2 regions of the Streptomyces sp. SudanB5_2050 genome follow, and region 2 is predicted to be linked to the other one. Evidence: riboswitches for the same ligand, from Rfam matches in the RefSeq annotation. Region 2 holds a riboswitch; the other holds the start of a gene.
What was found. A riboswitch is a leader RNA that binds a small molecule or an ion and turns the genes downstream of it on or off. The one in region 2 is predicted to bind S-adenosylmethionine.

Region 1 (14,270 bases), 1.3 Mb from region 2:
CGGTCCGGGTGAGCACCGAGGACGGCGACGGCGCGCCCGGCCGCAAGGTCCTCACCTTCGAGACCGGCATGCCCAGCGCGAAGAAGACCCTGGACGTGGCCTTCGGCCCGAAGGCGGGCGCGTACGGCGTCGGCCAGCCGGTCACCGCGGAACTCAGCCAGCCGGTCGCGGACCCGGCCCAGCGGGCCATAGTGGAACGCGCCCTGAAGGTGCGCTCCACGCCCGCCGTGGAGGGCGCCTGGCACTGGGTGGACGACAAGAAGCTCCACTACCGGCCCAAGGAGTACTGGCCCGCCCACGCCACCGTCCAGGTCACCAGCGCCCTGTCCGGCATCAAGATCGGCGACCGGTTGTGGGGCGGCAAGGCCGAGCCCCTGACCATCACCACGGACGACCGGGTCGTCGCCGTCACCGACGCCGCCGCCCACACGCTGACCCTCTTCAAGGACGGCGAGGAGGTCAGGCAGATCCCCGTGACCACCGGGAAGCCCGGCTTCGAGACCCGCAACGGCGTCAAGGTCGTCCTGGGCAAGGAACCCTTCGTACGCATGCGCAGCAGCACCGTCGGCATCGCCGAGGGCTCCTCGGAGTCGTACGACCTGCCCGTCTACTTCGCCACCCGGGTCACCTGGAGCGGCGAGTACGTGCACGCCGCCCCCTGGTCGGTCGGCTCCCAGGGCTCCGCCAACGTCAGCCACGGCTGCGTCGGGATGAGCACCGCCAACGCGGAGTGGTTCTTCGGCGCCGTCCAGGAGGGCGACCTCGTCGAGGTCGTGAACTCCGACGGCGAGACGATGGAACCCTTCGGCAACGGCTTCGGCGACTGGAACCTGGACTGGGCCAAGTGGACCACCGGGAGCGCCCTCACGGGCGGCGCGGGAGGCACCGCCGACCAGGACGCGGCGAGGCTGCGGCCCACGGTGGTGTGACCGGCCCTCCTACGCGCTCTGCAGCCTCTTCTGCCGCAGCAGGGAAGCCAGCGCACCGGCGAACTCGACGGGCTCCACCGGCAGCGCCACAGCCGCCTCCGCCCGGCTCCACGTGGCCAGCCACGCGTCCTGGGGCCGCGCGATGAGCAACAGCACCGGCGGGCACCGGAACACCTCGTCCTTGATCTGCCGGCACAGCCCCATGCCGCCCATGGGCACGGCCTCGCCGTCCAGCACGCAGACGTCGATGCCGCCCTTGTCCAGCTCCTTGATCACGGCGGCCGGGGTCGCGCACTCCACGAACTCGACCACGGGCACGTCCGGGGCGGGCCGGCGACCGGTCGCCAGCCGCACCTGCTCGCGGGTGTTGGAGTCGTCGCTGTAGACCAGCACCGTGGCGGTCGGCTGCATGCTTCCTCCGATACGCAGTGAAACAGTCGTAGCCCGTCGCGGCGGATGCTACTCCCTCCCACTGCCCGTCAACACTGGTTCGGACACGGCTTCGACGGTCCGTTCGATGGGCCATCCGGGCAGTACAGACGGGGGGAACACACCGAACGGCACCCCCCGGGGTGAGGGCGGGATAAGCGACCGACATAATGTCGGTCGTGGCGACAGCAACGACAGTAGAAACCGGGCACGCGCACCCGTCGGTCAACCGGCCGAACCTCACCAGCGTCGGAACCATCATCTGGTTGAGTTCCGAGCTGATGTTCTTCGCGGCCCTCTTCGCGATGTACTTCACCCTGCGATCGGTGACCGGCCCGGACTTCTGGTCCGAGAAGGCCGACGCGCTGAACTTCCCGTTCTCCGCGACGAACACCACGATCCTGGTGCTCTCCTCCCTCACCTGCCAGCTCGGCGTGTTCGCGGCCGAGCGCGGGGACGTGAAGAAGCTCCGGATGTGGTTCATCGTCACCTTCGTGATGGGTGCGATCTTCATCGGCGGTCAGGTGTTCGAGTACACCGAGCTGGTCAAGCACGAGGGCCTCTCGCTCTCGTCGGACCCGTACGGCTCGGTGTTCTACCTGACCACCGGCTTCCACGGACTGCACGTGACGGGCGGCCTCATCGCCTTCCTGCTGGTCCTCGGCCGCACCTACGCGGCCCGGAGGTTCACTCACGAGCAGGCGACCGCCGCCATCGTCGTGTCCTACTACTGGCACTTCGTCGATGTCGTCTGGATCGGCCTCTTCGCCACGATCTACATGATCAAGTAGTCGCGGCACGCACCCGCGCAATACCAGAAGCATCGACGCAGAAGATCCTGACACCGGGGTAATCCGTGAAAAAGCTCTCCGCACGACGACGCCACCCGCTGGCGGCGCTCGTCGTCCTACTCCTCGCGCTGGCATGCACAGGGGGGCTGTACGCCGCGTTCGCACCCGCGGACAAGGCGCAGGCCGATGAAACCGCCCAGTCCCTCGCCATCGAAGAGGGCAAGAAGCTCTACGCCGTCGGCTGTGCCAGCTGCCACGGCACCGGAGGTCAGGGCACCACCGACGGTCCGAGCCTGGTCGGCGTGGGCGCCGCGGCCGTCGACTTCCAGGTGGGCACCGGCCGTATGCCGGCCCAGCAGCCGGGCGCGCAGGTCCCGCGCAAGAAGGTCATCTACTCCCAGGCGGAGATCGACCAGCTGGCGGCCTACGTCGCCTCGCTGGGTGCCGGTCCGGCCGTCCCGTCGGAGGAGAAGTACGGCCCGGAGGGCGCGGACACCGCCAAGGGTGGCGAGCTGTTCCGCACCAACTGCGCGCAGTGCCACAACTTCACCGGCAAGGGCGGCGCGCTGACGCACGGCAAGTACGCGCCCACCCTCGAGGATGTCGACCCCAAGCACATCTACGAGGCCATGCAGACCGGCCCGCAGAACATGCCCTCCTTCCCCGACACCACGCTGTCGGAGCAGAACAAGAAGGACATCATCGCCTACCTGGACGCGGTCAACGGCGACGACACCGTGGACCCCGGCGGTCTCTCGCTGGGCGGCCTGGGCCCGGTCAGTGAGGGCCTCTTCGGCTGGATCTTCGGCCTCGGCGCCTGCATCGCCGTCGCCGTGTGGGTCGCCGCTCGCACCGCAAAGGCCAAGAAGTCATGAGTAGCCAAGACATTCCAGAAGAGAACCTGCCCGCTGAGCAGGGCGGCACCCACGTGCCGAAGCCGGCCGACGAGAAGAACCCGTTCGCCGACCCGGGGCTTCCGCCCCACGAGCACCGGATCCAGGACATCGACGAGCGGGCCGCCAAGCGGTCCGAGCGCACGGTCGCCCTGCTGTTCACGGTGTCGATGCTGGCCACCATCGGCTTCATCGCCTCGTTCGTCGCGATCCCGCACGACAAGTCGATCTACGTCTGGCCGCTCGGGCACATCAACGCGATGAACCTCGCGCTCGGCCTGACGCTGGGCGTGGCGCTCTTCACCATCGGCGCGGGCGCCGTCCACTGGGCGCGCACCCTGATGTCCGACGAGGAGGTCGCCGACGAGCGCCACCCGATCGAGGCGTCTCCCGAGGTCCGTGCCAAGGTCCACGCGGACTTCAAGCAGGGCGCCAAGGAGTCGGTGATCGGCCGGCGCAAGCTGATCCGCAACACGATGCTGGGCGCGCTCACGCTGGTGCCGCTCTCCGGCGTCGTCCTGCTGCGCGACCTCGGTCCGCTGCCCGGGACCAAGCTGCGCCACACGCTGTGGTCCAAGGGCAAGCTGCTCGTCAACATGAACACGAACGAGCCGATGCGTCCGTCGGACATCGCGGTCGGTTCCCTCACCTTCGCCAAGCCCGAGGGCCTGGAGGAGCACGACCACGGCTTCCAGAACGAGATCGCCAAGGCGGCCCTGATGATCATCCGGCTGGAGCCGGAGGCCATCAAGGACAAGCGGGAGCTCGAGTGGTCCCACGAGGGCATCGTGGCGTACTCGAAGATCTGCACCCACGTCGGTTGCCCGATCTCGCTGTACGAGCAGCAGACGCACCACGCTCTGTGCCCCTGCCACCAGTCCACCTTCGACCTCGCCGACGGTGCCCGGGTGATCTTCGGTCCCGCCGGTCACGCCCTGCCGCAGCTGCGCATCGGCGTGAACGACGAGGGCTACCTCGAGGCCCTCAGTGACTTCGAGGAGCCCGTCGGTCCTGCATTCTGGGAGCGCGGATGAGTACTGCAGCCAACGAAGCACCCCGCTCTCGCGGGAAGGCCCCGGCCGGCGAACGTGTCGCCGACTGGGCCGACGGCCGGCTCGGGATCTACTCCCTGGCCAAGGCCAACATGCGCAAGATCTTCCCGGACCACTGGTCCTTCATGCTCGGTGAGATCTGCCTCTACAGCTTCATCATCATCATCCTCACGGGTGTGTACCTGACGCTGTTCTTCCACCCGTCGATGAACGAGGTGGAGTACCACGGCAGCTACATCCCGATGCAGGGACAGCTGATGAGTGAGGCGTACAAGTCGACGCTCGACATCAGCTTCGACGTGCGCGGCGGTCTGCTGATCCGGCAGATCCACCACTGGGCGGCGATCATCTTCCTCGCCGGCATGTTCGTGCACATGATGCGCGTCTTCTTCACCGGCGCGTTCCGCAAGCCGCGTGAGATCAACTGGCTGTTCGGCTTCCTGCTGTTCGTCCTCGGCATGTTCACCGGTTTCACCGGCTACTCGCTCCCGGACGACCTGCTCTCCGGCACCGGTGTCCGCTTCACGCAGGGCGCGATCCTGTCCGTGCCGATCGTCGGCACGTACATCTCGATGTTCCTGTTCGGCGGGGAGTTCCCCGGGACCGACTTCGTCGCCCGGTTCTACTCGATCCACATCCTGCTGCTGCCGGGCATCATGCTCGGTCTGGTGGTCGGCCACCTGATCCTGGTCTTCTACCACAAGCACACGCAGTTCGCGGGTCCCGGCAAGACCAACAAGAACGTGGTCGGCATGCCGCTGCTGCCGGTGTACATGGCCAAGGCCGGAGGCTTCTTCTTCCTGGTCTTCGGTGTCATCGCGGCCATCGCCGGCATCGCCTCGGTCAACCCGATCTGGAGCATCGGCCCCTACCGGCCGGACCAGGTGTCCACGGGCGCCCAGCCCGACTGGTACATGGGCTTCGCCGAGGGTCTGGTCCGCGCCATGCCGGGCTGGGAGATCAACTTCTGGGGTCACACCCTGGTCCTCGGTGTGTTCGTCCCGCTGGTGATCTTCGGTCTCTTCCTGGCGATCATCGCCCTCTACCCGTTCATCGAGTCGTGGGTGACCGGGGACAAGCGCGAGCACCACATCCTGGACCGCCCGCGCAACGCCCCGACCCGTACCGCCTTCGGCGTCGCCTGGGTCACCGCGTACATGATCATGCTGATCGGTGGTGGCAACGACATCGTCGCCACGCACTTCCACCTGTCGATCAACGCGGTCACCTGGTTCGTGCGCATCGGGTTCTTCGTCGGCCCGGTCATCGCCTTCGTGATCACCAAGCGGATCTGCCTCGGCCTCCAGCGCCGGGACAAGGAGAAGGTGCTGCACGGGCGCGAGTCCGGCATCATCAAGCGCCTGCCGCACGGTGAGTTCATCGAGGTGCACGAGCCGCTCAGCCAGGAGCAGCTGCACACGCTCACGGCGCACGAGCAGTACAAGCCGGTCGAGATCGGTCCGACGGTCGACGAGAACGGCGTGGAGCGCAAGGTGAAGCGCACCGAGAAGCTGCGCGCCAAGCTCAGCAAGTCGTACTACGGCGAGGAGTCGCAGATTCCGAAGCCGACCGTCGAGGAGTACAAGGAGATCACGAGCGGCCACGGCCACCACTGACCCTCCAGCGTCGCCACACCACGGTCGAAGGGCCCCGTCCGTTCCGCGGACGGGGCCCTTCGCCGTGCCCGGCGCTGGATAGGGTGGGAGCACACCTTCTTTCCGCCACGCACACGATTCAGGAGCGGCTCATGAGCGCTTTGACCCCCGCTGGAGGCGACACCGCGGCGGGCCGCTCCTGGCCCGCCCTGCTGAACGGGCTGGCGGACGGCCGCGACCTGACCGCCGACGAGACCGCCTGGGCGCTGGACGTGATCATGCGCGGCGAGGCGACCGACGCGCAGATCGCCGGCTTCGCGGTCGGGCTCCGCTTCAAGGGGGAGACCGTCGAGGAGATCTCCGGTCTCGTCCGCACCATGTACGCGCACGCCAACGTGATCGAGGTGCCGGGGGAGACGGTCGACATCGTCGGCACCGGCGGCGACGGCGCCAAGACCGTCAACATCTCCACCATGTCGGCGATCGTCGTGGCCGGCACCGGCGCCAAGGTCGTCAAGCACGGCAACCGGGCCGCCTCCTCGGCGTCCGGGGCCTCCGACGTCCTGGAGAAGCTCGGCGTCAATCTGGAGCTGACGCCGAAGCGGGTCGCGGAGGTCGCCGAGGAGGCGGCATCACCTTCTGCTTCGCCGTGAAGTTCCACCCCGCGCTGCGCCACGTGGCGGCCGCCCGCGGCCAGCTGGGCATCCGCACGGTGTTCAACTTCCTGGGACCGCTGACCAACCCGGCCAGGGTGAAGGCCCAGGCGATCGGCGTGGCGCACGCCCGGATGGCGCCGATCATCGCCGGTGTCTTCGCCGAGCGCGGCCACTCCTCCCTGGTCTTCCGCGGCGACGACGGCCTGGACGAGCTGACCACCACCTCCACCTCCCGGGTCTGGGTGGTGCGGGACGGCCGGGTGACCGAGGAGACCTTCGACCCGCGGGACGTCGGCCTCGAACTCGTCCCGGTCGAGGCCCTGCGCGGCGCCGACGCCTCCTACAACGCCGATGTCGCCCGTCGGCTGCTGGCCGGGGAGACGGGCCCGGTGCGGGACGCGGTGCTGCTGAACTCCGCGGCGGCGCTGGTGGCCCTGGAGCCCGGTGCCGGGTCGCTCACCGAGCAGATCCGCGCCGGTATGGACCGGGCCGCCGAGTCGATCGACTCCGGCGCCGCCAGGCAGGCCCTGGAGCGCTGGGTGGCGGCGACCCACGCCTGACCCGCCCACCGTCCCGTGTGACGTGCGTCCCGCGATCCGGACTCGGGTTGCGGGACGCCGATCACTTCCCCTAGGTTTTTCGACAGGTCATGAGTGACAGTCATGAGGCCCCGGCCGACTGTCCGGCAACCCTCCGTCCGTGGCGGGGTGCCCCGGGTGAAGACCAGGTCGTGGACAGCAAGGTCCACGGCAAGCGCGGACCCCTCGCGAAACCAGGGGTCCTGGGTCGTTCGAGGGAGTCTCCCGTGAATCAGCGAATGCGATAGGGCCGCAGAGCCCCGCCTCCGCACATCCCCTTCCTTTCTTTCTTTCACAGCGCCCTGCCGCGCGCTGCTCTTTCACGGGAGTCCGCCATGTCCGTGCCCACCGCTGTCGCCACCCCGCTGCCCGTTCTCGGCCGGGATGTCACCGTCCCGCTCGTCACCGGCGGGGAGGTCACCTACGCCGCGCTCGACTACGCCGCCAGCGCGCCCGCCCTCCAGCGGGTCTGGGACGACGTGGCGGCCTACGCCCCGTACTACGGCAGCGTGCACCGCGGGGCCGGGTACCTCTCGCAGCTGTCGACCGACCTGTTCGAGAACGCCCGCCGGACCGTCGCCGAGTTCCTGGACTGCCGGGACGGCGACCAGGTGGTCTTCACCCGGTCCACCACCGACTCCCTGAACCTCCTCGCCCGCGCGCTCCCGGCCGGCTGCCGGGTCTTCGTCTTCGAGACCGAGCACCACGCCTCGCTGCTGCCCTGGCGCGACGCGGACGTGACGTACCTGGACGCCCCGCGCACCCCCGCGCAGGCCGTCGAGACCCTGGAGCGCGCCCTCGCCGCCCGGGAGCCGTACGGCCCGGCCCTGGTCTGCGTCACCGGCGCCTCCAACGTCACCGGTGAACTGTGGCCGGTGCGCGAACTGGCCGCCGCCGCACACGCCCACGGTGCCCGGATCGTGCTGGACGCCGCCCAGCTCGCCCCGCACCACCCGGTCTCGGTGAGCGACCTGGACGTGGACTGGGTCGCCTTCTCCGGGCACAAGCTCTACGCCCCCTTCGGCTCCGGCGTGCTCGCCGGCCGCGCCGACTGGCTGCGCGAGGCCGAGCCGTACCTCGCGGGCGGCGGCGCCAGCCGCAGCGTCTCCCGGCGCGCGGACGGCGGTGTGGACGTGCGCTGGCACGACAGCGCCGCCCGGCACGAGGCGGGCTCGCCCAACGTCATCGGCGCCTACGCGATCGCCTCGGCCTGCAAGGCGCTCACCGAGGCCGGCTTCGACACCCTGGTCGCCCGCGAGGAGTACCTGATCGGGAAGGTACGGGAAGGGCTCGCCGAGGTGCCCGAGGTGCGGGTCCTGTCCCTCTTCGGCGACGACGCCCCGCGCGTCGGCGTGCTCTCCTTCGTCGTCGACGGCTGGAACAGCTCCCACTTCGCCGCCGCGCTCTCCGCCGAGTACGGGATCGGTGTGCGCGACGGCCTGTTCTGCGCCCACCCGCTGGTGCGCACCCTGCTCGGCAGCGACCCGGGGACGCAGGGCGAGTGCGGTGCCCCGGAGGCCGCGCCCGGCGAGAGGTCCCTCAACGCCATCCGCGTCAGCTTCGGCGCGGGCACCCCGGACGAGCACGTCGAGCGTTTCGTGGCCGCCGTCAAGGAGCTGGTGAGCGACGGCGCCCGGTGGAACTACCGCACCGAGGACGGGCGTTGCGTGCCCGACACGTCCGCCGCCGCCGGCACCACCGCGGGCACCGCAGCCGGCTGACCCGGCCGGCCCGGCAGCCGCGAGCCCAGCAGGACCATCCGCAGCGCCCGCTCGGTGGCGTCCGTGAGGAGTTCGGCGGCGCGCACGAGGGCGTCCGCGAGGGCCATCGGCGCCGGCATGATGCCGTGGAAGGCGTCCACCCCGGGGACCTCGTGCGCGCCCTCGCCCAGCGTGCCGGCCAGGGCGAGGACGGGACGGCCGTGCAGCTTGGCGCGCCGGGCGACCTCGGCCGGGACCTTGCCGCGCGGCGTCTGGTGGTCGAGGGCGCCCTCGGCGGTGAGCACCAGGTCGGCGCGGGCCAGGCGGGCGTCCAGGTCCAGGTGGTCGAGCAGGACGTCGAAGCGGGGCAGCAGCCGGGCCCCGACGGCGGCCAGCCCCGCGCCCAGCCCGCCGGAGGCGCCGGTGCCGGGGCCGGTGCGCAGATCGGCGCCGACGACGCCGAGGTCGCGGGTGAGGACGCGCGCCCAGTTCTCCAGACCGGCCGACAACTCCTCGACCTGCGCGGGCGTCGCCCCCTTCTGCGGACCGAACACCCGCGCCACGCCCCGCTCCCCGCACAGCACGTTGAAGGGGTTGCACGCGACCAGCAGTTCCACCTTCCTCAGCCGGGGGTCCAGGCCCGCCGGGTCGACGCGGGCGAGGCGGACCAGTTCCCGTCCGCCGCGGGGGAGTTCGAAGCCGTCCGCGTCCAGCAGCCGGGCGCCGAGCGCCTGGAGCGCCCCCGCGCCCCCGTCGGACGTACCGGAGTCGCCGCAGCCCACCAGGATGCGCCGGGCGCCGGTGTCCAGCGCGGCGCGGATCAGCTCGCCGACGCCGTACGTGGTGGTGGCGCCCGGGTCGCGCAGGGCGCGGGGGACCAGGGACAGACCCGCGACGGCCGCCATCTCCACCACCGCGGTGTCCCCGTCGCCGAGCAGCGCGAAGTGGGTGCCGACGGGCTCGCCGACCGGGCCGGTGGCGGCCAGCGCGACCAGCCGCCCGTCGGTCGCGGCGGCCAGCGCGCGGGCGGTGCCCTCGCCGCCGTCCACGAGCGGGATGCGGTCGATCTCGGCGTCCGGCAGGACGCGGCGGACACCGGCCGCGATGGCGTCGGCGGCGGCCTGGGCGGACAGCGACTCCTTAAAGCCGCTGGGGGCCACGGCGACCCGGCCGAGCAGGGAGGGGACCGAGGACATTGAGGACGTGGAAGACATGTCGGGCTCCTTCAACGGGTCACGGGTACGCCGAGCAGCGGCCAGACCGCGGCGGCGAAGAACAGCACGAGCGCGGCGGTCAGCGGTGCCAGGACGGCGGACAGCCGCAGCAGGTCGCGCGGGGTGTAGGTGGGGGTGCCGGGGAGGTCGGAGAAGAGCGTGACCGGCTTGGCGGAGGCCGGGAGCGTGTGGCAGAAGCCGGCCGCCGCGGTGGACGCGAGCGCGGCGGCGACCGGGTTGACCCCCGCGCCCGCGGCCGCGGCGATCACCAGGGGCACCAGGACGGAGGAGCGGGCCGAGCGGGACTGGAGGACCAGGTGGGCGGCGGTGCTCACCGCGACCACGACCCCGAGGAAGACGGCCGGCGCGACGTCCGCGGGCAGCCCGGACACCAGCCACTTCGCCGCGCCGGAGTCGGCGAGCGCGACGCCCATCGCCATGGTCGCCGCCATGAACAGCAGCAGCGACCACGGCACGGTCTTCAGCGCGTCCTTGAGGCGTACGGTGCCCAGCGCGGGGGAGGAGGCGACGACGGCGCCGATCAGCGCCACCACCGCGGGCGGGACCCGGTGCAGGGGTTCGCTGCACCACAGGGCCACCACCGTGGCCAGCAGCAGGGCGCAGCGCTTCTCCGCCTGGGTCCACGGGCCGGTGACCGGGTCCTCGCTGTGCCGCTGTATCTCCTCGGCGGTGATGCGCACCGGTCCCGCGCGGTCCGCCCGCCGCGTGGTCGTCAGCAGCACGGTCTCGGCGGCCAGGTGGGACGAGGCCACCGCCAGCGGCAGCCCGAGCAGCAGCCACTGGGTGAAGCCGATCCGGTCCCCGGTCGCCTCCCACAGCACGGACACGGTGATCAGGTGCGCGCCCGCGCCGATCAGCGTCGCCACCGCCGACAGCAGGATCACGGTCGGGAAGAGCAGCGCCAGCATCACCACCAGCCGCTTCCGGTCGGCCAGCGCCTTGGCGAGGGCGAGGAACACCGGCAGCGCGAGCGCCGCCCGGCCCGAGGTGGCCGGCACCGCGAAGGCGGTGACGACCAGCGCGGCCGTCGTCAGGTGCACCAACTGCCGTACGCTGCGCGCCCCGCCGACCAGGAAGGCGGCGGCCCGCCCGGCGAGGCCGGTCCGCGTCACCGCGGCCGCGAGCACGAAGGCGCAGATCAGCAGCCACACCGTGTCGTCACCGAGGGTGCCGAAGAGGGTGTCGCTGCTGATCACGCCGGTCGCCGTCAGCGCGAGTCCGGCGCCCAGCGCGATGTACGTGTCGTCGATCGGGGTGGCGATCCAGGCGCAGGTCGCCAGCGCGAACACGGCGAGGGTGAGGCGCGCGTCGCCGCCGAGGGCGGGGAAGTTGGCGGGGACCGCCAGCAGCGCGCACAGGGACAGGGCCACGCAGAGGGCCGCCGCGAGGCGGGGGTTCAACGTCACGTCAACGAGGGTTCACGGAGGCGGTGAGTCCTCAATGAGCGTCACATGAAGGAAACTTCACCAGGCCGGCAGCCGGTATCCCATCCCGCGCACGGTCTCGACCTGCTGTGCCCCGAGCTTCTTGCGCAGCGCCCGCACGTACACGTCCACGATGTTGGAGCCGGGGTCGAAGTCGTAGCCCCACACGTGCGACAGGATCTGCTCGCGGGACAGTACCTGCCCCGGGTGGCGCAGGAACAGCTCCAGCAGGACGAACTCACGGGCCGTCAGGTCGACGGTGCGCTCCCCGGCGCGGGCCCGGCGGGTGCGCAGGTCCAGGCTGAGCGCCCCCGACCTCAGCACCGTCACCTCGGGCGCCCGGGCCGCCGTGCGCAGCCTGAGCCGTACCCGGGCCAGCAGTTCCTCGAAGCGGAACGGTTTGGTCATCCAGTCGTCGGCGCCGCCCTCCAGCCCGGCCACCGTGTCCCGGACGGAGTCCCGGGCGGTCAGCACGATCACCGGGGTGGTCACCCGGGACTCGCGCAGCTCGCGCAGGACCGTGAAGCCGTCCCGGCCGGGCAGCCCGATGTCCAGGACGACCAGGTCGAACCCGCCGGTCAGGGCGTACTCGTAGGCGGCGTCGCCGTCGGCGACGGCGGTGGTGGTGAAGCCGTTGGCGCGCAGGCCCTTCTCGACGAAGGAGGCGATGCGCTCCTCGTCCTCGACGATGAGGATGCGGTTCATGGACGTGCCTCTTCCGCGATCAGTCGGAATCAAGTGTCAGTACGAAGGTGGCCCCGCCGCCCTCGGTGGTGCGCAGGCCGACCCGCCCGCCGTGGCCCTCGGCGATCGCCTTCACGATCGACAGCCCGAGCCCCGCGCCGGTCCCGCGCACCCCGCGCCGGGCCGTGCCGCGCCGGAAGCGCTCGAAGATGACCTCGGCGTCCTGCGGCTGGACGCCGGGGCCGGAGTCGGCTACGTACAGCTCGACGCGGTCGCCGTCGGCGCGGGAGCCGATGCGGATGGTCTGGCCGGCGGTGGTGTGCTGCACGGCGTTCTGCGCGAGCTGCACCATGGCCTGCGTGATCCGCTGCGGGTCCAGCCGCACCTCGCGGTCGGCGACCCCGTCCAGCACCCAGTCCCGCTCGCCGAGGGTGCGGGCCTTGACGTAGACGTCGGCGGTGAGTTCGGCGAGCTGGACCGGCTCGGGGGTGACGAAGTCGGGGCGTTCGGTCTTGGCGAGCAGCAACAGGTCCTCGACGATGCGGCTCATCCGGTCCAGTTCGTCGGTGACCAGGCGGACGGTCTCCTCCCGTTCCGCCGGGTCGTCGCCCATCAGCTCCAGGTGGCCGCGCACGATGGTGATCGGGGTGCGCAGTTCGTGGCCCGCGTCGTCGACGAAGCGGCGCTGGGCGGCGAAGGCCCGCTCCAGCCGGTCGAGCATGGCGTTGAACGTCTCGGCGAGCGCCGCCACGTCGTCGTTGCCGTGCACCGGGATGCGCCGGGTCAGGTCCTGCTCGGTGAGCTGCGCGGCGGTGGTGCGCACCAGCCGCACCGGCTTGAGGATGCGGCCCGCGACCACCCAGGCGATGCCCGTCGTCATCAGCAGCGCGACGCCGGAGATGGCCAGCAGCACGCGGAACACCTCGTCGGCGCGCTGCTGTTCGCGCCCCGGGTGGAAGGCGACCACGAACGCCGCCGCCGGTTCGCCGCCGTACCGGGCGACGGTGACCTTGGCCCAGCGGACCTCGCCCTCGGGCCGGTGCAGGGTGCCGGTGGAGTCGGGCGAGGCGTAGATGCGGCGCAGGGCGTCGCCGTCCTTGTGCAGGGGCAGGGCGACCGGGATCTCCCGCTGCTGCACGAACTTGGTCGGACGGTCGCCCACCTTGCCGACCAGGCCGAGCAGTTCCTCGTCCAGGTCGGCGTACTGCCGTTGCAGGAAGACCTTCAGCAGCCGCTCGGGGTCGGTGAACGGCAGGCCGGTCTCCGGGTCGAAGCCCTGGTCCTCGAAGTTGGCGAACTCCCCGGCCTCCTGCGCGAGCAGCCCGTTGATCCGCTGGTCGGTGTCGCGCAGCAGGATCGAGCGGGTGGTCGCGGCCACCGACGCGAGGGCGACCGCCATCACGAGCAGCAGCCAGAGCAGGATGCGGACCCGGGCCGAGATCCGGCGGCGCTCACGGTCAGCCGTCGTCGCCGGGTCCGTCGTCGGCGGTTCCTTCGGCGCCCGAGTCGTCCCCGGTTCCCTGGCCTCGGTCGTCGTCATCGTCGTCATCCGGGGGGCTGTCGGTCACCGGCGGCCGGGTCACCACCTGGTCGCTGGGCGTCGGCTCGGGTGAGGAGGAGGTGGGCGTCGGGGTGGGGGAGCCGCTCTCCAGCTCCACCTTGGACGGGACCTTCGGCTCCTGTGGGCTGTCGGTGAGCGCGAAGCTCGTCGCGGCGATGCCGAGCGGGATCAGGACGACGGCCGCCAGGGCCGCCATCCGGCGTGAGAAGACCATGCCTTCGATACTGCGCCCGGTACCCGGCGGCGACGATGAGCCCGGGATGAAGAACTCTTCATCCGGCGTCCGGCCCGGGGGCCGGAATCAGTTGTCCAGCCCGATCGCGAACGCCGCCTCCAGGTCGTGCTGCGAGTAGGTCCGGAACGCCACGTGCGTGTCCGTGCCCTCCACGCCGGGGATCTTGCTGATCCGGCCGGGGATGACCTCGGCGAGGTCCTCGTGCTCCTTCACCCGCACCATCGCGATCAGGTCGTAGGTGCCGGTGACGGAGAAGACCTCGCTGACGTTCTCCAGCGCGGCGATCTGCTCCGCGATCTCGGGGATGCGGTCCACGCTGGTCTTGATGAGGACGATCGCGCTGATCACGGCTGGTTCTCTCCCTCGGGCGCCGCCACTGGAACGCCCTTCACTCTAGTCGTAGGCCCGAACCGCACCCAGGCGAAGGCGAAGCCCAGCCCGAAGCCCACCAGGTGCGCGAGGTAGGCCACCCCCGGTCCGTCGCCCGCCCGGCCCGCCGCCGTCCACT
Region 2 (14,270 bases):
GGGCGCTGGACCTGCTGGAGGAGAGCGTCGAGTCGACGGCCCCCAGCACCCGCTGCCCCGAGCACCCGAACGGCCCGGTCGACAAGGCGGCCCCCGACCTGTGCCTGCTGTGCGAGACCCGCCGCCGCTCCGCGCGCCGCGTCGAGTACAACGGGGGGCCGCTCCCGGCCCGGCCCGCGACCGAGCCGGTCCCGTCCCGCTACGGCGTCCGGGGCGAGCGCCCCCAGCCCCAGCAGCGCTGGCTGCCGGAGCTGTGGAACGGCCAGGCGTGGCAGCTGTGCGGCACCCCGCGCCGGGACCGCCGCGAGGCCGAGCTGTACATCGCCGCCCAGCTGCGGGCGCCCCGCGCGGCGATGGCGTACCGGCTGGTCCACGAGTTCACGGACTACGAGGTGCTGCGGGTGTGGGGGACGCCGGTACGGGTGGACATCGAGCCGATGGGCGGCGCCTGACCGCCCCTTCGGCTGCGCGGCGCGGTCTCAGGGCGGCGTCGGCTTCCCGGGTGGTGCCGGGGCGGCCCTGCGGCCGGCGATCACCGCGCAGGCTCCGGCCAGCCCGTAGACGAGGCAGACCCCGCCCACCAGACCGTCCTTCGACGCCTTCGCCTCCTGGGCCTTGCGCTGCTGGTCGTAGCTCCGGGTGCCCTGCGACCGGCCGTCCGCGAAGTCGTACAGGTCGCAGGTCTCGCCCGGTTTCATCGGGCCGGAGCGTTCCGCGTCCCCGTACTCCTCGATGATGCCGTCGCACCGGGGCGTGCCGTCCTCGGTCGCGGCCCCGGCCAGCAGGTACGCGCCGAAGACGGCCGGGAGGAGGAACAGACCGAGCAGGAGCCCCCGGAACCGCACCGCCTCAGCCCAGCAGCGGCAGTGCCGCGAACTCGTGGCTCTCCCACAGCCGCCGGGACGCCTCCTCCGGGTAGGGCGCGACGACCGGCTCCGCGTCCAGGACCTGGACGAGGCGCCGCTCGGTGTCGTACGCCGGCCAGCCGGGGTCGCCGGTGCGGGCGAAGGCGGTCCAGGAGGAACGGAAGCGGGAGGACAGGGCCCGCGCCTCGGCGGACGGTTCGGCGCCCTCGAAGAGGAGCAGGCCGAGGTCGGCCCGGAAGGTGCCGAAGAGCAGGGGCACGTCCAGGGCGTGGCAGGCGCCGAGGGCACCGCCGTTGCCGGGAGCCGGCCAGGTCAGCTCGTAGACGTGGGAGCGGCCGCCGCCCGCGAGGTGGGCCTCGGCCAGGTGCAGGGACGGCATGGCGAACAGCCAGTCGGTCTGGACGCGTTCGTACAGGTCGTTCGCGGACCAGCCGGGGTAGGCGGCGCGGTAGGCCGCCTCGCCGCCCGGCGCGTAGAGCCGCAGCGCCTTGGCCGCGCGCTCCTCGGAGATCTCGCCCAGCTTCCCCGCCATGGCGGTGAACAGACGGTTCTCGTCCCGGTTGTGGCCGACGACCAGGGCGACGTCCCGGGACGCCCCGGACGCCAGCGCCTGCCACGGCGTCCGGGGCAGCACGTCGCCGTCGACGACCGGCGAGTACGGGGTGACCGTGGGCGCGGCCTGCCCCCAGCGGTCGACGTACTGGGGCATCCGGGGGGCGAGTGTCTGGCCCGCCTTGACCAGCTGGTCCGGGGCCACGGCGGCCAGGTCGGCGACGGTGGGGCGCAGGCCCAGCTCGGCGGCGAGGACGGTGCCGATGTCGCGGGCGAGTTCGTCGGAGAAGAAGGTGCCCGGCACGCTCTGGGCGACGGCCCGGTGGAAGAGGCCCGCGGCACGGGGCACGGCCAGCAGGGAGGCCACGGAACCGGCGCCCGCGGACTCGCCGAAGACCGTGACCTGCCCGGGGTCGCCGCCGAACGCGGTGATGTTGTCCCGCACCCACTCCAGCGCGGCCACCTGGTCCAGCAGGCCGCGGTTGGCGGGGGCGCCCTCGATGCGGGCGAAGCCCTCCATGCCGACGCGGTAGTTGAGGGTGACGACGACGAGGTCGCCGTCCTCGGCGATGCGGCGGGCGTCGTAGCCGGGGCTGCCGGAGTGGCCGAGCCGGTAGGCGCCGCCGTAGATCCAGACCATGACCGGGCGCCGGGCGGCCGGGTCGGGGGCGGGGGTCCAGACGTTGACGGTGAGCCAGTCGTCGCCCTCGGGGAGGGCGGCGGGCGGGCCCGCGATCCCCGTGTCCTGCGGGGGCGGCGGGCCGAAGGCGAACGCCTCGCGCACGCCGTCCCACGGGCGGGCGGGGCGCGGGGCGGCGAACCGGGCCTCGCCGACCGGCGGTTCGGCGAACGGGATGCCGCGGAAGACGGTCAGTCCGTCCTCCCGGCGTCCGCGCACCGCACCGGCGGCGGTGCGCACCACGGGTTCCGGAACCTCGGGGTCGGTCATGGATCACTCCCTCACTGGACGCCGCTGGACGTACGTACGGCAGTAGTTGGTGATCCCACGGACCTTACGCCGCGGTGCGCCGCCGGTGCGGGCCGGGTCAGCTGAGGGTCTTCAGCGACGCCGCGTCGAAGGGCGTCAGTTCGCCGAAGCGGCCGGACAGGACCTTCCGTGCCCACTGCGGGTCCTGGAGCAGCGCCCGGCCGACGGCGACGAGGTCGAACTCGTCGCGCTCCATGCGGTCCAGCAGGTTGTCGAGGCTGCCCAGCGCGGCGCCCTCGCCCTGGAAGGACTGGGTGAACTCGCCCTCCAGGCCCACCGAGCCGACGGTGATGGCGGTCTTGCCGGTGAGCTTCTTGGTCCAGCCGGCGAGGTTGAGGTCGGAGTCGTCGAACTCGGGCTGCCAGTAGCGGCGCGTGGAGGCGTGGAAGGCGTCGACGCCGGCCGAGGCGAGCGGGGCGAGGATCGCCTCCAGCTCCTCGGGGGTCTCGGCGAGACGGGCGTCGTAGGCGTCCTGCTTCCACTGCGAGTAGCGGAAGATCACCGGGAACTCCGGGGAGACCTTCTCGCGTACGGCGGCCACGATCTCGGCGGCGAAGCGGGTGCGGGAGACCGGGTCGCCGCCGTAGGCGTCGGTGCGGCGGTTGGTGCCCGCCCACAGGAACTGGTCGACGAGGTAGCCGTGGGCGCCGTGGATCTCCACGCCGTCGAAGCCGATGCGCTCGGCGTCGGCGGCGGCCCGGGCGAAGGCGCCGATGACGTCGTCCAGGTCGCGCTGGGTCATCGCCTTGCCGGTGACCTCGTCCTCGCCGATGCGCAGACCGGAGGGGCCGACGGCGGGAGCCTCGGGGAAGGGCTGGTCGCCCTGCTTGCGGACCATGCCGATGTGCCAGAGCTGGGGCACGATGGTGCCGCCCGCCGCGTGCACCGCCTCGGCGACCTTCGCCCAGCCGGCCAGCTGCTCCTCGCCGTGGAAGCGCGGCACGCGGTCGCTCTGCCCGGCGGAGTCGTGACCGACGTAGGTGCCCTCGGTGACGATCAGGCCGACGCCCGCTGCGGCACGGCGGGAGTAGTACGAGACCACGTCCTCGCCGGGGATGCCGCCCGGGGAGAACATCCGGGTCATCGGGGCCATCGCGATGCGGTTGGGGACGGTCAGGCCGTTGATGGTGGCCGGGCGGGCGAGGATCTGGGCGGCGCGCGAGGCGGCGTCGGCGGCGGTGACGGTCACGTGGGGGCTCCTCTGGAGGTACCGGTCAGTATGTGCATGCGCATGAACCTGCCCGGCACAACCGGAACCCCCGCCCCGCCCATTCCGACCGCCCGCCATCAGTGGCGCAGGTCACAATCCGACCCGGTGCGCGGCCCCGCGGGTCCCGGAAACGCCCGAGGGCGGCACCCCCCTGTCGGGGAGTGCCGCCCTCGGTCCGTACGGGACGGCCGATCAACCGGAACCGGTCGATCAGAAGTCCATGTCACCGCCCGGCATGCCGCCCGGAGCACCGGCGGCGGCGGCCTTCTCCGGCTTGTCGGCGATGACGGCCTCGGTGGTGAGGAACAGCGCGGCGATGGAGGCGGCGTTCTGCAGCGCGGAACGGGTCACCTTCGCCGGGTCGATGATGCCCTCGGCGATCATGTCGACGTACTCACCGGTCGCGGCGTTCAGGCCGTGGCCGACGGTCAGGTTGCGGACCTTCTCCACGACGACGCCGCCCTCGAGACCACCGTTGACGGCGATCTGCTTCAGCGGGGCCTCCAGGGCGAGCTTCACGGCGTTGGCGCCGGTCGCCTCGTCACCCGTCAGCTCCAGCTTCTCGAAGACCTGGGAGGCCTGGAGCAGGGCCACGCCACCACCGGCGACGATGCCCTCCTCGACGGCCGCCTTCGCGTTGCGGACGGCGTCCTCGATGCGGTGCTTGCGCTCCTTGAGCTCGACCTCGGTGGCGGCACCGGCCTTGATGACGGCCACGCCGCCGGCCAGCTTCGCCAGGCGCTCCTGGAGCTTCTCGCGGTCGTAGTCCGAGTCGCTGTTCTCGATCTCGGCGCGGATCTGGTTGACGCGGCCGTTGACCTGGTCGGTCGAGCCGGCGCCGTCGACGATGGTGGTCTCGTCCTTGGTGATGACGACCTTGCGGGCGCGGCCCAGGAGGTCCAGGGTCGCGTTCTCCAGCTTGAGGCCGACCTCCTCGGAGATGACCTCGCCGCCCGTGAGGATGGCGATGTCGCCGAGCATGGCCTTGCGGCGGTCGCCGAAGCCCGGGGCCTTGACGGCGACGGACTTGAAGGTGCCGCGGATCTTGTTGACGACCAGGGTCGACAGGGCCTCGCCCTCGACGTCCTCGGCGATGATCAGCAGCGGCTTGCCCGACTGCATGACCTTCTCCAGGAGCGGGAGCAGGTCCTTGACGTTGGAGATCTTGGAGTTGGCGATCAGGATGTACGGGTCGTCGAGGACGGCCTCCATACGCTCCATGTCGGTGGCGAAGTACGCCGAGATGTAGCCCTTGTCGAAGCGCATACCCTCGGTGAGCTCCAGCTCCAGACCGAAGGTCTGGGACTCCTCGACGGTGATGACGCCTTCCTTGCCGACCTTGTCCATGGCCTCGGCGATCAGCTCGCCGATCTGGGTGTCGGCGGCGGAGATGGAGGCCGTGGAGGCGATCTGCTCCTTGGTCTCGACGTCCTTCGCCTGCTCCAGCAGGGCGGCGGAGACGGCCTCGACGGCCTTCTCGATACCGCGCTTCAGGGCCATCGGGTTGGCGCCGGCCGCGACGTTGCGCAGACCTTCCTTGACCAGGGCCTGGGCGAGAACGGTCGCCGTGGTCGTACCGTCACCGGCGACGTCGTCCGTCTTCTTGGCGACTTCCTTGACCAGCTCGGCGCCGATCTTCTCGTACGGGTCCTCGAGCTCGATCTCCTTGGCGATGGAGACGCCGTCGTTGGTGATCGTGGGCGCGCCCCACTTCTTCTCGAGGACGACGTTGCGGCCCTTGGGGCCGAGCGTCACCTTGACGGCGTCCGCGAGCTGGTTCATGCCGCGCTCGAGGCCGCGCCGCGCCTCCTCGTCGAACGCGATGATCTTGGCCATGTGAAGTGGTCCCTCCAGGACTGGGGGTGATTCCTTCGGACCGCGCCCGCGCCCGCGACGGACGGCTCGCCGGCCTCGTGGTTCCTTCCCCACCCGGCCCGCGGGCCTCACCGACCCGGTCCTTCGTTGTCACTCTCACCTTCAGAGTGCTAACGCCAATGATTAGCACTCGCCCCCATCGAGTGCAAGCGCCTCCGGGGGATCCGACCCCTCGGTCAGCCACCCGCGAACAAGGGACGGGCAGGCCGAAGGGCCCGCACCCCGGCTGGGGTGCGGGCCCTTCGGAGAAGAACCGTTCGCTTGCGGTGGCCGAACGTCTCAGGCGCTGAGGCGGACCATGTCGGCCTGCGGGCCCTTCTGACCCTGCGAGATCTCGAACTCGACCCGCTGGCCTTCTTCGAGGGTGCGGTAACCGTCCATCTGGATCGCGCTGTAGTGGACGAAAACATCCGCACCACCGTCGACCGCGATGAAGCCGTACCCCTTCTCCGCGTTGAACCACTTGACGGTGCCCTGAGCCATGCCTAACTCCCCTATTACTGGCCCTTGCACAGATCCACACTTCGCGGACCCGGGTCAGACCTCACCCCCCAACGACTGGGGGCGTGCGCCGGAACGCGTCGACCGCGGCTGAATGTATCTGTCCAACTGCCGTCTGCAACAGGTCAATCGGACGAGAAATCTGGACGCACCCGGCCCGGAATATGGCGAACTTTCGCCTGAATTCGGGTCAAGTCGGGTGACGCAAAGGGCACAAAAGCCGCGAAATACGCTCACACTTTGGCTGCATCTTGTCGGACGCAAAGCAGGAATTCAGGGATCCGGATCTGTCGATCGGGAGCGCGTTCCCCAACTCTACCGCGCTCAATCACATGGAATTGCCCCCTCCGTTTCTCTCACGGAGGGGGCAATGGGCACTACGAGGCGTGTCAGCCGCCGGCGACCGCCGGGATGATGGAGACGCCCGCGCCGTCCGGCGTCGCGGTCTCCAGGCCCTGCTCGAAGCGGACGTCGTCGTCGTTGACGTAGACGTTGACGAAGCGGCGCAGCTTGCCCTGGTCGTCCAGGACGCGGGCGGCGATGCCGGTGTGGTTCTTCTCCAGGTCGGCGATGACCTCGCCGAGGTTGGCGCCGTCGGCGCTGACCTCGGCCTGCCCGCCCGTGTAGGTGCGCAGGATGGTCGGGATACGAACGGTCACGCTCATGCGAGGCCAGCCTCTCGGAAGGAGTCCAGGTTGGGTCGGATGGTGGCGGTGAGGCCGGTGCCGGCCACCGCGTCGAGGGTCTTGAGGCCGTCGCCGGTGTTGAGGACGACGGTCGTCTTCGACGGGTCGAGCAGGCCGCTCTCGACGAGCTTCCTGGTCACGCCCACCGTCACGCCGCCGGCGGTCTCCGCGAAGATGCCCTCGGTGCGGGCGAGCAGCTTGATGGCGTCGACGACCTGCTCGTCGGTCACGTCCTCCACCGCACCGCCCGTGCGGCGCGCGATGTCGAGGACGTACGGCCCGTCCGCCGGGTTGCCGATCGCCAGCGACTTGGCGATGGTGTCCGGCTTCTGCGGGCGTACGACGTCGTGCCCGGCCTTGTACGCGGTGGACACCGGCGAGCAGCCCTCGGCCTGGGCGCCGAAGATCTTGTACGGCTTGTCCTCGACCAGCCCGAGCTTGATCAGCTCCTGCAGACCCTTGTCGATCTTCGTGAGCTGGGAGCCGGACGCGATCGGGACGACGATCTGGTCGGGCAGCTTCCAGCCGAGCTGCTCGCAGATCTCGTAGGCGAGGGTCTTGGAGCCCTCCGCGTAGTACGGCCGCAGGTTGACGTTGACGAAGCCCCAGCCCTCGCCGGCCGGGTCGCCGATCAGTTCGGAGCAGAAGCGGTTCACGTCGTCGTAGTTGCCCTCGATGCCGACCAGCTCACCGCCGTAGACGGCGGCCATGACGACCTTGCCCTGCTCCAGGTCGTGCGGGATGAACACGCAGGAGCGGAAGCCGGCGCGGGCGGCGGCGGCGCCGACGGCGCCGGCCAGGTTGCCGGTGGAGGAGCAGGAGAGGGTGGTGAAGCCGAAGGCGCGGGCGGCCTCCAGGGCCTGGGCGACGACGCGGTCCTTGAAGGAGTGCGTCGGGTTGCCGGAGTCGTCCTTGACGAAGAGCTTGCCGGCCTCGACACCCAGCTCGCGGGCGAGGTTGTCGGCCTTGACCAGCTTGGTCCAGCCCGGGTTGATGTTCGGCTTGGTCGCCACGTCGGCGGGGACGGGCAGCAGCGGCGCGTAGCGCCAGATGTTCGCGGGGCCCGCCTCGATCCGCTTCCGCAGCTCCTCGGCGTCGTACGAGGAGAAGTCGTAGGCGATCTCCAGCGGGCCGAAACACTCCTCGCAGGCGAAGACCGGGCCGAGCGGCACGCGGTGACCGCATTCGCGGCAGGAGAGCGCCGCGGCGGGACCGAGGTCGACCGGGGAGGCGGCGGAGGGGGTGGGAGCGGTGGTGTCGGTGGTGCTTTCGACAGTCTGCACAGCCATGTGAGGCGAGGCCCTTTCTCCTCATCTTCCTCACGACGCATCTCGCCGTGAGACGGATTTGGCACCTTCCCTAGCCGGGAGCCTCGCCACGTCCGTGTGACAAGAACCGACTGGAGGGTTGCCGGGGCTTCATCGGGCCGTATCCCTCTGCCCCTCTGGATGAGCGGTGTTCAGTTGTTGATCTGTTGGTCGCAGGTCACGCGGCGACCCCGGCATGCGATGGTCACCCGCGTTGTTCAAGACTGTAACCGACGGCCATGACTGTTGAGATAGTCGTCCGAACCGCGAGATGGATCACAGAGGGAGCCTTTGACCGTGCTGGATGAAGTCGAGCGCTGGCTGGCCGCACGCTCCTGGTCCGTGACGGACCGGCCCCTCCAGCAGCTCCTGGCCGCCAAGCAGGCCGGCGGCCAGACGGTCAGCGTGGTGCTGCCCGCCCTCGACGAGGAGGAGACCGTCGGCGAGATCGTCTCGGTGATCCGCCGGGAGCTGATGGAGCGGGTCGCGCTCGTCGACGAACTGCTGGTGGTGGACTCCGGCTCGCGGGACCGCACGTCGGCGGTGGCCGCGGCGGCCGGCGCCCGGGTCGTGCACCGGGACGCGATCCTGCCGCGCGTCCCCGCGGTACCGGGCAAGGGCGAGGTGCTGTGGCGCTCGCTGCTGGTCACCGGCGGCGACATCGTCTGCTTCGTCGACGCCGACCTGCGCGAGTTCCGCGCCGACTTCGTCTCCGGCATCGTGGGCCCGCTCCTCACCGACCCGGACGTGCACCTGGTCAAGGCCATGTACGACCGTCCGCTCGGCGCGGCCCCCGGTCAGGGCGGCCGGGTCACGGAGCTGATGGCCCGCCCGCTGCTCAACATGCACTGGCCGCGGCTGGCCGGCTTCGTCCAGCCGCTCGGCGGCGAGTACGCGGCCCGCCGCTCCCTGCTCGAACGGCTCCCCTTCCCCGTCGGCTACGGCGTCGAGCTGGGGATGCTGGTCGACGCCCTGCACCTGGTGGGCCTGGACGCCCTCGCCCAGGTCGACGTCGGCGTCCGCAGACACCGGCACCAGGACGGCCAGGCACTGGGCCGCATGTCCGCCGCCATCTACCGCACCGCCCAGCTCCGACTGGCCCGCGGCCACCTGGTCCGCCCCACCCTCACCCAGTTCGAACGCGGCGCCGAGGGCTTCGAGCCGCGCACGTACTCCGTGGACACGGAGGAACGCCCTCCGATGATCCAGATAGCGGAGTACGCGACCCGACGGGTCGCGTGACGCCGGGACACCTCGACCGACGACGCCGTCCGGCCGGCGCCGGGTGTGACCGAATCGGCGCCGAAGTGGTCGGTGGGCACGTTTGAGGTTTTCGGGGCCGGGCTAGGTTGAGGCGTATGGCTGCAAGCTTCGGTGCTGCTCAGGTGCTGGTCGCCTCCAATCGGGGGCCTGTCTCGTACGAGGTGCGGGAGGACGGTTCGCTCGACGCCAAACGGGGCGGGGGCGGGCTGGTCTCCGGACTGTCGGCCATCGGGCCGGACGCGGGGGCGCTGTGGGTGTGCTCCGCGCTGGGGGACGGCGACCGCGAGGCGGTGCGGCGCGGGGTCGGCGAGGACGGCGTGCGGATGCTGGACGTGCCGGCCGACGTGCACGCGGACGCGTACAACGGGATCGCGAACTCGGTGCTGTGGTTCGTGCACCACATGCTGTACCAGACACCGCTGGAGCCGGTCTTCGACGCGGAGTTCCGGCTGCAGTGGGCCTCCTACGAGAAGTACAACCGGGCCTTCGCCGAGGCGCTGGCCGAGGAGGCCGCCGAGGGCGCGGTCGCGATCGTGCAGGACTACCACCTGACGCTGGTGCCGGGGATGCTCCGCGAGCTGCGGCCGGACCTGCGGATCGGCCACTTCTCGCACACGCCCTGGGCGCCGGTCGACTACTTCCGGCTGCTGCCCGACGACATCGCCGAGCAGGTGCTGCGGGGGATGCTGGGCGCGGACCGGCTGGGGTTCCTCACCCGGCGCTGGGCGGACGCGTTCACCGCGTGCTGTGACGCGCTGGTGGGCGGGGTCGGCGACACCCGGATCGGGGTGCACGGGCTGGGAGCGGACGCGGACTTCCTGCGGGAGCGGTCGCACCGGGCCGACGTGGACGAGCGGATGGCCGCGCTGCGCGAGGAGATCGGCACGGCGCCCGAGGGCGGGGCGCGCCGCACCATCGTGCGGGTGGACCGGACCGAGCTGTCCAAGAACATCGTGCGGGGGCTGCTGGCCTACCGGGAACTGCTGGCGGGGCGGCCGGAGTGGCGGGAGCGGGTCGTGCACGTCGCGTTCGCCTACCCGTCGCGGCAGGACCTCGCCGTGTACCGGGACTACACCGCCGAGGTGCAGCGGGTGGCGGAGTCGATCAACGAGGAGTTCGGTACGGCGGGGTGGACCCCGGTCGTGCTGCACGTGAAGGACGACTTCGCGCGGTCGCTCGCGGCGTACCGGCTGGCGGACGTGGCGCTGGTCAACCCCGTCCGGGACGGGATGAACCTCGTCGCGAAGGAGGTGCCGGTCGTCTCCGACGAGGGGTGCGTGCTGGTGCTGTCGCGGGAGGCGGGCGCGTACGAGGAGCTGGGCGAGGACTCGGTGGTGGTGAATCCGTACGACGTCTCCGGGACGGCGGAGGCTCTGCACGAGGCGTTGTCGGTGGGGGCCGGGGAGCGGGCCGAGCGGTCGAAGCGGCTGGCCGCGGCGGGGACCGCCCTGCCGCCGGGGCAGTGGTTCCTCGAGCAGCTGAGGGCGTTGCGGGACTGAGCGAGGGGGCCGCACCCCGCGTCACGGGGTGCGGCCCGCGCCCACACGTGCCTCCCCCGCCGCAGGCCGCAGGAGGCGGCTTACGTGAGGCGGGCCGCCAGGGCGCGCAGGAGGCGCACCACTCCCTCCGGGCCGTCGACCACCACGTCGGCACGTTCGCGCAGGTCCGGGACCTCGTCGCTGCCGCTGCAGACCAGGAGGCCGGGGGTGCCCTCGGCGCGGAGAGTGTCGACGGCGCCGAAGGCGGGGAGGTCGCCGAGGTCGTCGCCGGCGTAGAGGACGGCGCCCGCGCCCAGTTCGCGGACGTGGTCCCGGAGGGCGGCGCCCTTGTCCATGCCGGGCGGGCGCAGTTCCAGGACCATGCGGCCGGGTTCGACGATCAGGCCGCTGCGGGCGGCCAGGTCGGTCAGCGGGGCGCGCAGGGCGTCGAAGGCGGCCCGGGGGTCGGGGGCGCGGCGGGTGTGGACGGCGACCGCGTGGCCCTTGTCCTCGGTCCGGACGCCCTCTCCCGCGCCGGACCGCTCCAGGAGGCCGGGCAGCTCGGCACGGACGACGGCGACCCCGGGGTGCGGGTCGGGGGTGGTGAGGACGCCGGTCGCGGCGTCCCAGCGTTCGGCGCCGTAGTGGCCGAGGACGACGAGGTGGTCGAGGCCGGGGACGTCCGCGAAGCCTCCGTTGCGGACGGCGACCTCGGCCGGCCGGCCGGTGATCACCGTGACGGCGGCGACCTTCGGGGCGAGGGCCGCGAGGGCCGGTACGGCGTCCGGGTGGGCGCGGGCCCGGTCGGGGTCGGCGACGATGGGGGCCAGCGTGCCGTCGAAGTCGAGGGCGACCACCGCGCGGCCGGGGTCGGCGAGCAGGGCGTCGAGCCCTTGGCGCCCGGCCGCCGTCGCGGGGGTCGGCAGGTGGTCCGGGGAGTCGTCACGGATGGTTTCCTGGTGGCTGCCCATACGGCGAACCTATCCCGCTCCGGCGGAAGGGAACCTCATCACCGCGACCTCGGCACCGCGACCGCCTCACCGCCCCCTCGGCACCGTCACCGCGTGCGCCGCCCTCACCGCTCCGAGCGGCGCGACTCCCGCACCCGGCGCAGCCGGTTCACGGTCACCGGGTCGGCGGCCAGGGCGCGGGGGTCGTCCAGGAGGGCGTTGAGGAGCTGGTAGTAGCGGACGGGGGCCAGGCCCAGCTCCTCGCGGATCGTCCGCTCCTTCGCGCCGGGGCCGGAGAAGCTCCGGCGTTCCAGCGCGAGGATGTCCAGCTCCCTGCGTCCCAGCTCCATGTACGGCACCGTACCGCCCGCCGCCGACACCGGCCCTACTCCGCGCTGCCCGCCCGCATCGCCGTGGCCTGGATCTGGCCGAGGACCTCCTTGGGGCTGGCGCCGGGGGCGACGGCCTGGCCGATGCGCTTCTTGATGTCCGCGCTGACCGCGGCCCAGGAGGTCTTGCCGACCGGGTACAGCTCGGAGAGCAGCAGCTCGTCCAGGAAGGGCTTGAGGTCCTGGTCCTCCTTGGCCGTGCTCATGGTCTGGGAGGCGGAGGTGGTCACCGGCAGCAGGTCGTAGCGGCGGGAGAAGTCGAGGACGTTCTCGTCGTTGTAGACGAAGTCGAGGAAGTCGCCGATCTCCTCCTGGTGGCCGTTCTTCTTGAAGGCCGTCATCCAGTCGGTGACCCCGAGGGTGTTCCTGCTCGCGCCCTCGACGCCGGGGGTCGTCACCATGCCGTACTTCACGCCCTTGTCGGACGCCGCCTTCATCAGCGTGGGGTGCCCGTTGAGCATGCCGACCTCGCCGTTCGCGAAGGCGGCGAAGGCGTCGGCGCGGTCGAGCTTGCCGGGGGCGACGGGGCCGGTCAGGCCCTTGGCGACCAGTTCGTCCCGCAGCCAGGTGAAGGTGGTGACGTTCTGCGGGGAGTCGATGGAGTAGGTGCCGACGTCGTCGGTGTAGCCGCCCCCGCCGCTCAGCATCCACTGCATGGTCTCGGCCGGCGCCTCCTCGGGGCCCAGCGGCAGCGCGTACGGGTACTTCACGCCCTCCGCCTCCAGCGCCTCGGCGGCGTCGGCGAGGTCGTCCCAGCTCTTGGGCGGGGTGATGCCGGCCTTGTCGAAGAGGGTCTTGTTGTAGAAGAGCACCCGCGTGGAGGCCGCGAAGGGCAGACCGTACTGGGCGCCGTTGACCTGGCCGGCCGTGGAGAGCTGGGAGACGAAGTTCGCCTGGACCGGGATGGAGAGCACGTCGTCGGCCCGGTAGAGCAGGCCCTGGTCCGCGTAGTCGGAGTAGGCGCCGATCTGGGCCAGGTCGGGCGCCTCGCCGGCCTCGACCATCTCGCGGACCTTCCGGTCCACGTCGTTCCAGGAGTAAACCGTGACGTCGACGTTCACGTCGGGGTTCTTGGCCTCGTACGCCTTGGCCAGTTCGTCCCAGTAGCCCTGGGAGGAGTTGGCCTTGCTGTCGCCGTAGTCCGCGGCGACCAGCTTCAGCGTCACCTCGCCGGAATCGCCGGTGAGCCCGCAGCCGCCGAGGACCGCCGTCATGCCCAGTGCGGACACCACCGCGATCGTTCCTGTTCTACGCCGCTGCACCCTGATTCCCCAACCCTGCCGACGACCCGCGTCGTGCACTGCTCGCGCTGCTTTTCACTCGTTCGCGGATTCGCGCTTGTGCGCTTGTCCGGTTACCGGATTAAGGTCTACACCACGTCAGTGGACTAGACCTCTCCCGGGTCGACGGGCCACACTGTCCCCGTGAGACATGTCATCGCCCTCGATGTGGGCGGCACCGGGATGAAGGCCGCCCTGGCGGGGCCGGGGGGCGAGCTGCTGCACCAGGCCCGCCGGGCCACCGGCCGCGATCGCGGGCCCGACGCGGTCGTCGAGGGCATCCTGGACTTCGCCGCCGAGCTGCGCGCCCTGGGCGTCGACCGGTTCGGCGAGCCCGCCCGCGCCGCGGGCGTGGCGGTCCCCGGCATCGTCGACGAGGAGCACGGCACCGCCGTCTACGCGGCCAACCTCGGCTGGCGCGACGTACCCCTGCGGGCGCTGCTCGGCGAGCGGCTCGGCTCCGTCCCGGTCGCCCTCGGCCACGACGTGCGCACCGGCGGGCTCGCCGAGGGGCGGATCGGGGCCGGGAAGGGCGCCGACCGGTTCCTGTTCGTGCCGCTGGGCACCGGCATCGCGGGCGCCATCGGCATCGACGGCCGGGTCGAGTCGGGCGCCCACGGCTTCGCCGGGGAGATCGGCCACGTCGTCGTACGGCCCGGCGGCCTTCCGTGCCCCTGCGGGCAGCGCGGCTGCCTGGAGCGGTTCGCGTCCGCGTCGGCGGTCAGCCAGGCGTGGGCCGAGGCGTGCGGCGACCCGGACGCGGACGCCGCCGACTGCGCGAAGGCCGTCGACTCGGGGGACCCGCGGGCGCTCGCCGTGTGGCAGGACGCCGTGGACGCGCTCGCCGACGGACTGGTCACCGCGCTCACTCTGCTGGACCCGCGCGTCCTGATCATCGGTGGCGGCCTGGCCGAGGCGGGGGAAA

Region 1: linked by a shared signal. The riboswitch ahead of ACFZP7_RS10355 (aminotransferase class V-fold PLP-dependent enzyme) and the one ahead of thrC (threonine synthase) in region 2 are both predicted to bind S-adenosylmethionine.

The regions. Positions count from the first base shown of each region.
Region 1 covers NZ_OZ186760.1:2,310,774-2,325,043, reverse strand. Annotated here, with positions in the region: gene ACFZP7_RS10390 (Ig-like domain-containing protein) at 1-929, shown strand, start outside; gene ACFZP7_RS10385 (hypothetical protein) at 939-1,340, opposite strand; gene ACFZP7_RS10380 (heme-copper oxidase subunit III) at 1,529-2,149, shown strand; gene ACFZP7_RS10375 (c-type cytochrome) at 2,215-3,024, shown strand; gene ACFZP7_RS10370 (ubiquinol-cytochrome c reductase iron-sulfur subunit) at 3,021-4,076, shown strand; gene ACFZP7_RS10365 (cytochrome bc complex cytochrome b subunit) at 4,073-5,710, shown strand; partial or broken gene trpD (anthranilate phosphoribosyltransferase) at 5,842-6,905, shown strand; SAM riboswitch class IV at 6,991-7,107, shown strand; gene ACFZP7_RS10355 (aminotransferase class V-fold PLP-dependent enzyme) at 7,259-8,644, shown strand; gene ACFZP7_RS10350 (glycerate kinase) at 8,566-9,837, opposite strand; gene ACFZP7_RS10345 (SLC13 family permease) at 9,849-11,264, opposite strand; gene ACFZP7_RS10340 (response regulator transcription factor) at 11,322-11,987, opposite strand; gene ACFZP7_RS10335 (ATP-binding protein) at 12,007-13,506, opposite strand; gene ACFZP7_RS10330 (hypothetical protein) at 13,424-13,741, opposite strand; gene ACFZP7_RS10325 (Lrp/AsnC family transcriptional regulator) at 13,829-14,110, opposite strand; gene ACFZP7_RS10320 (rhomboid family intramembrane serine protease) at 14,107-14,270, opposite strand, start outside.
Region 2 covers NZ_OZ186760.1:3,578,561-3,592,830, forward strand. Annotated here, with positions in the region: gene ACFZP7_RS15860 (hypothetical protein) at 1-452, shown strand, start outside; gene ACFZP7_RS15865 (hypothetical protein) at 480-845, opposite strand; gene ACFZP7_RS15870 (carboxylesterase/lipase family protein) at 850-2,367, opposite strand; gene ACFZP7_RS15875 (NADH:flavin oxidoreductase) at 2,465-3,595, opposite strand; gene groL (chaperonin GroEL) at 3,827-5,452, opposite strand; gene ACFZP7_RS15885 (cold-shock protein) at 5,771-5,974, opposite strand; gene ACFZP7_RS15890 (MoaD/ThiS family protein) at 6,382-6,657, opposite strand; gene thrC (threonine synthase) at 6,654-7,967, opposite strand; SAM riboswitch class I at 7,986-8,133, opposite strand; gene ACFZP7_RS15900 (glucosyl-3-phosphoglycerate synthase) at 8,283-9,227, shown strand; gene ACFZP7_RS15905 (trehalose-6-phosphate synthase) at 9,344-10,747, shown strand; gene otsB (trehalose-phosphatase) at 10,828-11,697, opposite strand; gene ACFZP7_RS15915 (DUF3263 domain-containing protein) at 11,802-12,026, opposite strand; gene ACFZP7_RS15920 (extracellular solute-binding protein) at 12,062-13,327, opposite strand; gene ACFZP7_RS15925 (ROK family protein) at 13,529-14,270, shown strand, end outside.